2 regions of the Microbacterium sp. PM5 genome follow, and region 1 is predicted to be linked to the other one. Evidence: predicted binding sites of a transcription regulator. Region 1 holds the regulator's gene; the other holds the start of a gene.
The links. Region 1 encodes HrcA, which represses chaperone genes, less so after heat shock. Its sites were predicted from a motif close to TTNGCACTCGNNNNNNNCGAGTGCNAA; they were not measured.
Positions count from the first base shown of each region.

Region 2: the regulator HrcA is predicted to act here: its motif matches at 3,198-3,224, upstream of CEP17_RS07630 (Hsp20/alpha crystallin family protein).

Region 1 is NZ_CP022162.1:985,446-992,080, forward strand. It holds gene lepA (translation elongation factor 4) at 1-576, shown strand, start outside; gene CEP17_RS04910 (DUF1990 family protein) at 605-1,255, shown strand; gene hemW (radical SAM family heme chaperone HemW) at 1,255-2,472, shown strand; gene hrcA (heat-inducible transcriptional repressor HrcA) at 2,531-3,568, shown strand; gene dnaJ (molecular chaperone DnaJ) at 3,621-4,730, shown strand; gene CEP17_RS04930 (16S rRNA (uracil(1498)-N(3))-methyltransferase) at 4,732-5,484, shown strand; gene CEP17_RS04935 (HIT domain-containing protein) at 5,508-5,855, shown strand; gene CEP17_RS04940 (PhoH family protein) at 5,920-6,635, shown strand, end outside.
Region 2 is NZ_CP022162.1:1,554,666-1,561,300, forward strand. It holds gene CEP17_RS07610 (DUF2207 domain-containing protein) at 1-712, opposite strand, end outside; gene CEP17_RS07615 (MarR family winged helix-turn-helix transcriptional regulator) at 762-1,190, shown strand; gene CEP17_RS07620 (DUF4287 domain-containing protein) at 1,195-1,491, opposite strand; gene CEP17_RS07625 (DUF2804 domain-containing protein) at 1,521-2,552, opposite strand; gene CEP17_RS07630 (Hsp20/alpha crystallin family protein) at 2,670-3,125, opposite strand; gene CEP17_RS07635 (L-serine ammonia-lyase, iron-sulfur-dependent, subunit alpha) at 3,265-4,770, opposite strand; gene CEP17_RS07640 (amylosucrase) at 4,837-6,635, shown strand, end outside.

The DNA.
Region 1 (6,635 bases):
GATTACGTGGGCACGGTGATGGAGCTCTGCCAGCAGCGCCGCGGAACGCTCCTCGGCATGGAATACCTCAGTGAGGACCGGGTCGAGCTGCGCTACAACATGCCGCTCGGCGAGATCGTCTTCGACTTCTTCGATCAACTGAAGTCCAAGACACAGGGCTACGCGAGCCTCGATTACGAGCCCGCCGGATCCCAGGAGGCCGATCTGGTCAAGGTCGACATCCTGCTGCAGGGTGAGAAGGTCGACGCGTTCAGCTCGATCGTCCACCGCGAGAAGGCGTACGCGTACGGCACTCTGATGACCGAACGCCTCCGCAAGCTCATTCCGCGCCAGCAGTTCGAGGTGCCCATCCAGGCCGCCATCGGCGCACGCATCATCGCGCGCGAGAACATCCGAGCCATCCGCAAGGACGTTCTCGCCAAGTGCTACGGCGGCGACATCACCCGTAAGCGCAAGCTGCTGGAGAAGCAGAAGGAGGGCAAGAAGCGCATGAAGATGGTCGGTCGTGTCGAGGTGCCCCAGGAAGCCTTCATCGCCGCGCTCTCCGGCGACGTCGAGGGCAAGGACAAGAAGTAGGCAGGACGCCCCGGTTAGGCTGGACATCATGCGTCGCGGAAGCTTTCAGGACGACACGGTCGACTATGCCGCCGTCGGCGCCACGCAGGCGCACGACCTCATGAGCTATCCGCCCGAGAACAGCGTTCCGGCGGAGGACTCCTGGCTGCTCGGCAGCGGGCAGGCGCGCTTCGAGTCATCGGCCGACGCGCTGCTCTCGTGGACGGCGCTGCGCGGTGCGGGGCTGGAGATCTCGGACGTGCGTCCGGCTGCCGGCCCGATGTACACGGGAGTCGGCTACGACGTCGACGGCAATCCGACGGTGGCGAGCCGCATGGACGCCGATCAGCGGTTCGACGCCGACGGCACGCCGTACGTCGCGGCCGGAACGACCGTGCGGGTGCGGGGACATGTCAAGGGCATGAACGCGGACGGTGAGCTGCGCGTCATCTACGCGATCGAAGAGCCGCGACGCGTGGGGTTTGCTCTCGGAACCGTCGGGGACTCCGTCGTCAGCGGCGAGGAATCGTTCGTCGTGACCTGGGCGGACAACGACGAAGTCCGGTTCACGGTGCGCGCTTTCGACCGTCCCGTCGCCACGCTCTACCGCGTCGTTCCGGCTCTGGTGAAGCGTCGCCGGCGCGAGCTCTTCCGCGGGTACCTGCGCGCCCTCTCACCGCTGTACACGACGCCGGCCTGATGGGCTCCGCCCTTCCTCTCGGCGACCCCGCTCCGATCGACGGCGCGCTGCCGTCTGACATCGTGATCGATCCGGTCCGTGATTTCGGCGTGTACGTGCACGTGCCCTTCTGCCGCGTGCGCTGCGGCTACTGCGACTTCAACACCTACACGGCCACAGAGCTGCGTGGCGCTCGCCAGGACGCGTACGCCGACGAGGTTCTCCGCGAGATCGAGCTGTCACGGGGCGTGCTGTCACAGCAAGGGCCTCTGCGCGCGGCATCCACGGTGTTCTTCGGTGGCGGCACACCCACCTTGCTGCCGGCGGGGGATCTGGCCCGGATGCTCGACGGCATCCGCTCGGCCTTCGCGCTGACGACCGATGCCGAGGTCACCGTCGAGGCCAATCCCGATACCGTGACCGTCGCGATGGCTCACGAGCTCGCCGAGGCCGGCGTGACCCGCATGTCGATCGGCATGCAGTCGGCCGTGCCGCATGTGCTGGCCGCCCTCGACCGCACCCACGACCCCGCCTCGGTGCAGACCGCGGTCCACGCGGCACGCGCGGCGGGCCTGGATGTGAGCGTCGATCTGATCTACGGTGCACCGGGGGAGTCGCTGGACGACTGGCGCCGCTCGATCGAGGCAGCCGTGGCGCTGCGACCGGATCACATCTCCGCGTACGCGCTCATCATCGAGGAGGGCACCAAGCTCGAGCGCCAGATCCGCCGCGGCGAGCTCGCCGCACCGGATGACGACCTCCAGGCCGACATGTACGAGCTGGCCGACGCGACGTTCGCCGCGAACGGATTCGGCTGGTACGAGGTGTCGAACTGGGCGACGGACACCGCCCACCGCTCTCGCCACAACCTCGCATACTGGCGCGGCACGGATTGGTGGGGCTACGGGCCGGGGGCGCACAGTCATGTCGACGGACTGCGATGGTGGAACGTCAAGCACCCCGCGGCATACGCACAGCGCCTCGCCGCCGGCACCTCTCCTGCGGCTGCTCGCGAGCGCCCGGATGCCGCCGCACGGCGACTCGAGGACGTCCTGCTGCGCTCGCGCATCGCGGAGGGCATCGCGGTGGCCGAGCTGACCGGCGAGGGCCGCCACGCGGTGGCCGCGCTCATCGCCGATGGGCTCATCGAGGGATCATCCGCCGTGCGCGGGCGCGTCGTCCTCACTCGCCGTGGACGTCTGCTGGCGGATGCCGTGGTGCGCGCCCTCACCGCCTGAGCACACGATCGCGGTAATATTGGCACTCGATCACCCTGAGTGCCAATAAGGAGGAGCGATGGTCTCGGAACGCGGCCTGCAGGTCCTCCGCGCGATCGTGCAGGACTACGTCGACACCCACGAGCCCGTCGGCAGCAAGGCGATCGTCGAACGGCACCAGTTCGGCGTGTCCGCCGCGACCATCCGCAACGACATGGCGCTCCTGGAGGACGAGGAGCTCATCGCAGCGCCGCACACATCCTCCGGACGCGTGCCCACCGACAAGGGATATCGCGTGTTCGTCGACCATCTCGCCGAGCTGCGCCCGCTCTCGACGGCGCAGCGTTCGGCGATCTCGTCGTTTCTCACCGACCCGGGCGACCTCGACGAACTCTTGATGCGCACCGTGCGCGCCCTCACACAGCTCACCGGCCAGGTCGCCATCGTGCAGTACCCGTCATTCGCCCGCGCGAACGTCACTCACGTCGAGTTCGTGCACCTGGGCGGAGCACGCGTCGTCGTCATCGTCGTCACCGACACCGGCCGGGTCTCCCAGCGCGTGGCCTTCCTCGCCGAGGAACTCACCGAAGAGGCCGCCCAGCAGGTCAAGACGGCGATCTCGCGGCTGGTCACGGGCAAGCCCGTCGCGGAGGCTGCGGCCGCGATCGTCGAACTCTCGGCGTCAGCCCCCGACGGCACCCGCATCGATGCCGCGCTGCGCACCGTCGCGCGGATCGTCGGCGAGGAACTGGAGGACTTCCGCCAGGACCGGCTCGTGATGGCCGGGAGCGCGACACTCGCGCGGCGCGAGAGCGACTTCCGCGGGAGCATCTACCCGCTGCTGGAGGCCATCGAGGAGCAGGTCACCCTGCTGCGTCTGATGGGCGAGATGGTCGCCGACGACCAGGGACTCGCGGTGAGCATCGGCCGGGAGAACGAGCCCTTCGGGCTCACGGAAGCCTCGGTCCTCACGAGCGAGTACGACGCGACGGGTGCACGCGCGCGCGTCGGCCTCCTCGGCCCCACCCGAATGGACTACCCCACCAACCTCGCGGCGGTCCGCGCCGTCGCGCACTATCTGAGCCGACTGCTCGACGAGGACGACACGTCCCGCTGAGCGATCCGCTCCCGAACACCGACCCGCGCCCGCAAGGGCAGGAAAGGCGATTGTGGCCGACCACTACGAAGTCCTGGGCGTATCCCGCGATGCGAGCCCCGACGAGATCAAGAAGGCGTATCGGCGTCTCGCGCGCGAACTGCACCCCGATGTCAACCCGGGAGCGGACGCGTCCGAGCGCTTCAAGCTCGTGACCCACGCCTACGACGTCCTCAGCGACCCGGAGCAGCGCCAGCGCTACGACATGGGCGGCGACAGCTCGCCCTTCGGCGGAGGCGGCGCGGGTTTCGGCGGCTTCGGCGACATCTTCGAGACCTTCTTCGGCGGCGGCGGAGCGCGCGCCGGCCGGCCGCGCTCGCGCCGTGAGCGCGGCCAGGATGCGCTGGTACGGGTGACCCTCGATCTCGGCGACGTCGTGTTCGGGACCCACCGTGACATCGAGGTCGACACGGCGGTGCTGTGCGAGACGTGCCAGGGATCGTGCTGCCAGCCCGGGACGCAACCGGCGACCTGCGACATCTGCCACGGATCCGGTCAGGTGCAGCGCACCGTGCGCAGCCTCCTCGGCAACGTCGTCACCTCTCAGCCCTGCACCACCTGCCAGGGCTACGGCACCACGATCCCTTACCCGTGCGCGAGCTGCCAGGGCCAGGGCCGCGTCCGCGCGCGGCGGACGGTCTCGGTCGACATCCCCGGGGGCGTCGAGACCGGACTCCGCCTGCAGCTGCCGGGCTCCGGGGAGGTCGGCCCCGCGGGCGGTCCGAACGGCGATCTCTACCTCGAGGTCACCGTCGCGACCCACGAGGTCTTCAGCCGGGAGGGCGATGACCTGCTCGCCACCCTCGAAGTGTCGATGCCCGATGCGATCCTCGGCACGCACACCACGATCTCCTCGCTGGACGGCGACGTCGACCTCGAGGTGCGCTCCGGAGTGCAGTCCGGTGACGTCCTGACGATCAAGGGCCGCGGCATCACGCCCCTGCGCGGCGGCACCCGCGGCGACCTGCGGGTCGGCGTGCAGGTCGTCACGCCGACGAAGCTCGACGCCAAGGAGCGCGCACTCATCGAGGACTTCGCCAAGCGGACGAAGGCCCCGGCTCCCCGCCTGGCGCAGTTCCACCAGGGCATGTTCTCGAAGCTGCGCGACCGGTTCCGCGGCTGAGATGGCTCTGCACTTCCTCGTCGACGAGCCGTCGGCGGACGGGCCCGCCGTCGCCGACGCCGCTCCGGGCGACGAGATCATCATCGCCGGTGCCGAGGCTCATCATGCGGCGGTCGTGCGTCGCGTCCGCGTCGGCGAAGAGGTGACGGTGGGCGACGGTGCCGGCGTCTGGCTCACCGGTGTCGTCGCGGCATCCGCACCCAAACGCGTCGCGGTGACGGTGACCGCCCGCACCGTCGCCGCGCCACCCAGCCCGCGCCTGGTGCTCGCTCAGGCGCTTGCGAAAGGCGACCGCGACGAGCTCGCGGTGCAGGCGGCAACCGAGCTCGGCGTCGACGAGATCGTGCCGTGGCAGGGCGCGCGCAGCGTATCGCGCTGGAGCGACGATAAGGCCATCAAGGGCGTCGCACGCTGGCAGAGCATCGTCCGCGAAGCCGCCAAGCAGGCGCACCGCCCGTGGGTTCCACGCGTGTCGGCGCCGGTGTCCGTCGCCGGCCTCGCCGCACGTGCCGCGGACGCGCGCGTTCTCGTGCTGGAGCCCACAGCCGCCACGGCCTTGAGCGCCGTCCCTGTGGCCGACGGCGCGGAGATCGTTCTCGTCGTCGGCCCCGAAGGCGGCATCGCTCCCGACGAACTCGACGCGCTCGCGGATGCCGGAGCCATCGCCGTCCGCCTCGGCGACACGGTGCTGCGCACCTCCACCGCGGGACCGGCTGCCCTCGCCGTGGTCAACGCCCGCCTCGGCCGCTGGTGATGGGCGCTGACTACACTCGGAGTATGAGCGAACCGTCCATCTTCACGCGCATCCTGGAGGGCGAGATCCCGGCCGAGATCCTTGCCGAGACCGAGAACGTGTTCGCGATCCGCGACATCGCACCACAGGCACCGGTGCACCTGCTGGTGATCCCCAAGAGCGCCGCCTACCGCGACGTCGTCGAGCTCGCCGCATCCGACCCGGCTCTCATGAGCGAGATGGTGGGGCTGGCGAACACGCTCGCCGCCGAACACGCCGACGGCGACTTCCGCCTCGTGTTCAACACCGGTCCGGCCGCCGGCCAGACCGTGTTCCACGTCCACGCGCACGTGCTCGCGGGAGGACTGGACGAGGGGAGCCTCGGTGGCTGATTCCACCGACGACGCGAACGCGACCGCACCCGCCGTCGACCGGATTCTCGCCGACGGCGTGGCGATGGTCCAGCTGCTCGGACCGCAGGACCGGCTGCTGCGGGTCGTGGAGCGCGAACACCCCGACGTGCAGGTGCACGTGCGCGGCAATGAGATCACACTGACCGGCATTCCCGCCTCCGTCGCCCGCGCCCGCGCTCTGGTCGACGAGCTGATCGCCATGGCCCGCGCAGGTCAAGGTCTCGAACCCTCCGACGTGCAGACCTCGAACCGTATTCTCCGCGCCGACACCGGCGAACGCCCGTCAGAAGTGCTCGGCGAGGCGATCCTCAGCTCGCGCGGGCGCACGATCCGCCCGAAGACGCTCGGTCAGAAGCGGTATGTCGACGCGATCGACGAGAACACGATCGTCTTCGGCATCGGTCCTGCCGGAACCGGAAAGACCTACCTCGCGATGGCGAAGGCCGTTCAGGCCCTGCAGCGCAAGGAAGTCGACCGCATCATTCTGACTCGACCGGCGGTGGAGGCGGGGGAGCGCCTGGGCTTTCTGCCCGGCACCCTGACCGACAAGATCGACCCGTACCTGCGCCCGCTCTACGACGCGCTCAACGAGATGATGGACCCCGAGATCGTCCCCAAGCTCATGGCGTCGGGCACGATCGAGGTCGCTCCGCTGGCGTACATGCGCGGGCGGACGCTCAACAACTCGTTCGTCGTCCTCGACGAGGCCCAGAACACGACGCCGGAGCAGATGAAGATGTTCCTCACGCGTCTGGGCTT
Region 2 (6,635 bases), 570 kb from region 1:
GCTGAACGCCGTCGGCGACGGCCGTGACGACGACGCCCCCGGCACCGCCCGCGGCATCCGGAGCCGACGAGATCGACGCGCACGACGTGTGGGCGTCCTGCACTCCCTGGTAGCACGACATGCTCCCCGTCAGGGATGCCGCCAGCGCCGCATCCAGATGCAGTCGAGCGGTCACGCGTTCGAACGGCTGGCCCCAGTCGACCCCGTTGACGTCCCAATAGAACTCCAGGCCGGAGTCGGGGAAGACCCACGTCACGTTCTCGAGCGTGTAGGTGAGGATGAAGGTCTGCGCACCGCGCAGGTACTCGTCCGACCGCGAGACGACCGAGAATACGCCGTCTTGATCTTCCACCTCGCTCGGTCGTGGTGATCCGTCGTCGTCCGTCACCGAGACGAGTGAGGGGCGCAGCGGCTGACCGTTGTAGGAGTCGGGGATCTGGCGGCGGATGCCGTGGTTCTGATCCGCGTCAGGGAACTGTGCGACGAGCGTCTCGACGACCCGCAGCCGACTGGTGCCGTCGGCGGCCCGCGTCAGGGTGTAGTCGGCCGTCATCGACGAGAAGGAGAAGTCGTCGACCGCTGTCGCCGCTCCGGCCCACGCAGGACTCGCCGCTCCGGCCCACGCAGGACTCGCCGTTCCGGCCGCCACCGCGACCGCGATACCGACGATCGCGAGCGCGACGCCGACGATCCGTGCACGTACGCGCCCCATGGGCTTCAGCCTATGGGCGACGTCCGGGTGGCGCACTACAGTTGACGCCATGACCGACCGCCGCCTCGCCATCTCCGCGTGGGAGAGCCTCTTTCGCGCGCAGCACGAGATTTTGCGCGAGATCAGCGAAGACTTCGGCGAGGACGAGCTGACACAGGCCGAGTACGACGTGCTGCTCACCGTCGTCCGGGGTGATGACAACAGTGCGCGCCTGCGCGACGTGACCGCCAACATGCTCATCAGCCAGCCGAGCGTCTCGCGACTGGTCGACCGCATGGTCGCCCGCGACCTCATCAGCAAGTGCGTCGATCCGCTCGACGGGCGCGGCGCGGTCGTCCGCGCGACCGAACGGGGGGTGGCCGCCTTCCGGCGCCTCGCGACCGTGCACGGTCGATCGATCGCCGAGCGGATGTCGGTGCTCAGCGACGACGAGCTGGCACAGTTGCAGCGACTGACGACGAAGCTGCGGGGCGCCTGAGCCGTCAGGACCCGCGCGACGGGTTCGTCGCCTTCCCCTCGAGCCACAGCGTGTCGCTCTCGTCGCTGTGCGCCGTGCCGCTGCCCACGTGGGTCGACGCGATCTTGGGCCCCTTTGTGATCACGTGCACGAGCGCCATCGCGTGCCCGCGCCCGAGCCCGTAGTCCTCGGCGAGCCATGCGACGATCTCACCCGCCTTCGTCCCCGGTCCGAAGCCCTTCGCGCTGGCTTCGTCTACGAGCTCCTGCGGCGTCCGCCCGGTCTTGTCCTCGATGTTGTCGAGATATGCCTGAAACGACATCCTTGCCCCTCCCTCTGGCCTCTCCCCGGCTACCACCGGTTGCGGACATCCTCTGCGAAACCTTCGATGCCGTCGAACGCGATCACGCCGCCGTCCCCGGCGAACGTCCCCGACCAGGTGCCGAAGCACTGATCCGTTCGCGAGGAGACCACGCCGAGGTTCGTCGCCGACTTCTTGTCGTAGAACGGGGTGAACACGGCATCCAGGCCTCCCCCGCGCACCCGCCACGGACGCAACGGCGCCGCGCGCTCGTACTCCCAGACCACCGACGCAGAGATCTTGTGCAGAACGCCGTCGAGCAGGACGGCGTTCTCCGTCGAGCCCGTCCCGTCGGTCCACCGTCCCCCGACCTGGATGCCGAGGCTGCGCCCGTCTGCGAGGGTGCCCGATCCCGCACCCCAGTTCCACGACACGTCGTAGGGCCAGCGCCCCCGCCCGTGGTCGAGCACCGCCCACGATCCCTGCCCGACGTCGTAGTCGATGCCGTCGAGCGTCAGCACCCCGGATGCCGGGAGCGCGACATCCTTCACGGTGTACTGGAAGCGCCGAGACGACCATGGCACCACGACCGCCAGCAGCTCGTGTCCGGGCGGGCGGCGCACCGTGATGTCGAAAGACGCGTCCGCGATCTCCGCGTGCAGGCGCCAGAGCGTTCCCCGCTCGGCGGGAGTGATCGTCGCGGCGAGATCCGCGTGTCGCGCGATGGCGATGCCCGTGCCGAGCGACGCGGGAAGGGACACCTCGCGCGACGGCAGCACCGTCACACTGCGACCCCACGACCGGGTCGTGGCGCGATCATGGATCCACACTTCGTGCACGGCCGCATAGTCCAGCGACGACACCGTGAGCGAGACGATGTGCGTGGGAGTCATGACGTTCCAGTACTCCCAGCGCTTGTTGCGTCCCCACGAGCGGACGAAACGTCCGCGCCCGATGCCACGGGTGTCGATGAGCGGCGCGCGGGCGAAGCCGATCGCCGCCGGGTTGAGTCGACCATCGGGACCGGTGAGGGCGACGGGTTCGGTGATCTCGCGCTCGCGCGCGACGGGGGGTGCGGTCATCGGCATCCTTGCTGACGTTCCGAGTGCTGGTACTTCCGGCGGGTGCTTCGACACTAGCGTGCGCACGCGAACCGCCCCGGTCCTCGCGGACACGGGGCGGCTGCGCGCGGTGCGGGACTACTGCTCGACCGGCTGCGGCTCCTGCGCGGATTCGTGCGCCTGGATCGTCGGCGCCGCGCCATCGGCGACGACCTGGACCTTGCGCGGCTTCGCCTTCTCGCTCACGGGGATCGTGACCGTCAGCACGCCGTTGCTGTAGGTGGCGGCGATGCCATCGGTGTCGATTCCCTGACCGAGGTTCAGCTGGCGGAGGAAGCTCGCGGTCTCACGCTCGCGCGTGATCCACTTCACGCCGTCGCCCTCGCTGAGGGTGCGCTCGGCACGAATGGTCAGCAGCTGGCCGTCCACATCGATGTCGACCGAGCCCGGGTCGATTCCCGGAAGGTCGGCGCTGAGCACGTAGTGGTCGCCGTCGCGGTAAAGGTCCATCGGCATCCGGCGGGGTCCGCGGCGCGTGTCGAAGAGGCCCGACGCGATGCGGTCGAGGTCACGGAACGGGTCATACGTGGCCATTGTTCTCTCCTTGTCGTGTGTCACTGTGATGGTCTGTCAAAGTTGAGCCTCATTGACTCAACTGCCATCAGATTAGCACTCGACCCATGAGAGTGCCAATGGTTCACGCATGGCGAACACGAGCGGTTGCGGGCGCGGTTCAGCACTCCACGACGTTGACGGCGAGTCCGCCCTCGCTGGTCTCCTTGTACTTGGTCGACATGTCGATGCCGGTCTGACGCATCGTCTCGACCACGGCATCCAGCGGTACGTAGTGCGTGCCGTCGCCACGCAGCGCGAGGCGCGCGGCGGTGACCGCGGTGGATGCCGCGATCGCGTTGCGCTCGATGCAGGGGATCTGCACGAGTCCGCCCACGGGGTCGCACGTCAGACCCAGATGGTGCTCCATCGCGATCTCGGCGGCGTTCTCGATCTGGCGGTTCGTGCCGCCCATCACCGCGGTCAAGCCGCCGGCAGCCATCGCGCACGCCGAGCCGACCTCGGCTTGACACCCGCCCTCGGCTCCCGAGATCGAGGCGTTGGCCTTGAAGAGCGAACCGAGAGCCGTGGCCGTCAAGAGGAATCGACGGATGCCGCGACGACGGTTCGCCTCGGCGAGCTCCTGCGCGGTGGCGACGACGCCCTCGGCTCGGTGGGCCGCATCGCCGGATTCGCCGCCCTCCGGACCGTGCAGCCCGAGAAGCGCCGAGCCGACGAGTTCGCCGTAGGGCGTCACCGCATTCTCGGCGCCGATCCCGGCATCCGCGAGGAAGCGCCACCAGTACATCGCGACGGCGGGCAGGATGCCGGCGGCACCGTTCGTCGGCGCCGTCACGACCCGTCCACCGGCGGCGTTCTCCTCGTTGACGGCCAGCGCGAACGCGCCGAGCCACTCACCGGGAAGCTCGCGCCCCGTCGCCTCGACGCTCTCCAGCTGCGCGCGGATCGCGCCCGCACGCCGCTTCACCTTCAGCACTCCCGGCAGCACCCCGTCGGCGTGCAGGCCCGCATCGACGCACGCCGCCATGGCGTCCCAGATCGCGTCGAGGCCGGCCGCGACGTCTGCTTCCGGTCGCAGCGCCTCCTCGTTGCGCCGGGCGACCTCCGCGATCGTGAGCCCGTAGGTATCGCAGACGTCCAGCAGCTGCGCCGCCGTCGCGTACGGCAGCGGGAAGGATGCCGCGGCCACCGCATCCGACGCGCCCTCGCGCCGGATGAACCCTCCACCGATCGAGTAGTAGGTGTCTTCGCGCAGCGCGATTCCGTCGGCATCACGCGCGACGAGGGTCATCGCGTTGGGGTGTCCGGGAAGACGCGTCCGCGGTGCGAGCGAGATGTCTGAGCGCGAGAAAGGGATCGGGATGCGACCGTCCAGGAGGAGGTGCGCTCCGTCGACCCAATCGGTCCAGGCACCCCGCACGCGCGCCGGATCGACGGTCTCGGCCGCGAACCCCTGCAGGCCCGCGACGACCGCGTCGGGCGTGCCGTGTCCGATGCCGGTGGCGCCGAGCGAACCGTAAAGGGCGCACTCCACCCGGAAGAGCCCCGGCAGATCCCCGACGCGGCGCGCGAAATCTCGGGCCGCGCGCAGCGGGCCCACCGTATGGGAGCTCGATGGTCCTACCCCGATGGAGAACAGGTCGAACGCCGAGACGTACGCACTCACGTGTGTGAGCCTACGCCGCCCGCCGCGCCGGGCCCTGCCCGATACGCTGAGACCGGAGGGGGAACCATGACCGCACTGACCACGTCCGACGCCGATCGCGTCGCGGCGCTCGAGGCCTGCGAGGCGGCAGGGCGCCTCGACGACGCGTTCCTCACCCGGTTCGATGAGCAGTTCCCGCGGTTGCACGGCCTCTTCACCCGCCTCTACGGCGAGCGCACCGACGGCCGCGAGCAGCTGGCGGCCACGGTGGCGGCGGCATCCGCCTCGTGGAATGCGCGCCCTCTCGACCTGAAGGTGCACGACGCGCAACGCGCCGCCGACCCCGAGTGGTTCCAGTCCGAGCGCATGCTGGGCGGCGTCTGCTACGTCGACCGCTTCGCCGGCAACCTCGCCGGCGTGCGCGAGCTGATCCCCTCGTTCCGCGAACTCGGGCTGACCTACCTGCACCTCATGCCGCTGTTCGACGCCCCCGCCGGCGACAACGACGGCGGCTATGCCGTCTCGAGCTACCGGCGCGTCAACCCGAGCCTGGGCACGATGGCGCAACTGGCCGAGCTGGCGGCAGAGCTGCGGTTGGCGGGCATCTCGCTCGTACTCGACTTCATCTTCAACCACACCAGCAACGAGCACGAGTGGGCTCAGAAGGCCGTGGCGGGCGACCCCGACTACGCCGACTTCTATCTGATCTTCCCCGACCGACAGATGCCCGACGCCTACGAGCGCACGACGCGCGAGATCTTTCCCGACGACCACCGTGGATCGTTCGTGCAGCTCGAGGACGGCCGCTGGATCTGGTCGACCTTCTACCACTATCAGTGGGACCTCAACTACGCGAACCCCGCCGTCTTCCGCGCGATGGCGGGCGAGATGCTGTTCCTGGCGAACCAGGGCGTCGAGGTGCTCCGGATGGATGCCGTGGCCTTCATCTGGAAGCGCCTGGGAACGTCCTGCGAGTCGCTGCCCGAAGCCCACCTGCTGCTGCAGGCGTTCAACGCGGTGCTCGCAATGGCCGCGCCCGGCATGATCTTCAAGTCCGAGGCGATCGTCCACCCCGACGAGGTCGTCAGCTACATCTCACCCGAAGAATGCGAGCTGTCATACAACCCGCTGCAGATGGCGCTGACGTGGGAGGCGCTCGCCACGCGCGACGGCCGGCTCCTGCAACAGGCGCTGGATCGACGCCACGCGCTGCCGGCCGGCACGGCATGGGTGAACTACGTCCGCAGCCACGACGATATCGGGTGGACGTTCGCCGACGAAGACGCGGCCGAGCTCGGCATCGACGGCTACACCCACCGACAGTTCCTCAACCGCTTCTACACGGGCCGCCACGAGGGAACGTTCGCGCGCGGCGTCGCCTTCCAGGAGAACCCCGTCACCGGCGATGCCCGCGTCACCGGAACGACGGCGTCTCTGGCCGGGATCGAAGCGGGAGATCCCGGCGGGGAGGATCGCGTGATCCTCGCGCACGCCCTGGCCCTGTCGACCGGCGGCATCCCCCTGCTGTACCTCGGGGACGATGTCGCACAGCTCAACGACTACTCCTACGCCGACGATCCGGTTCGCCGTGGCGACACCCGCTGGGTGCACCGCGGCCATCGTCCGCGCGATGCCTACGCGCAGCGCGACGACGACACCACGCCGGCCGGGCGGGTGTTCCGCCGACTCACCAAGCTGATCTCGGTGCGCCAGCAGTCTCCGGAGCTCGCGGGCAACGCGCTCATCCCTTTCCATACCCCGCACCCCGCCGTCATCGGCTACCAGCGCCCCGGTGAGACCAGCACGCTGCTGGTGCTGGCGAACGTCGGCGACGCCGAGGTCACGATCGATCCGCTCACGCTGTCGGGCTTCGAGCGCACCGCCTT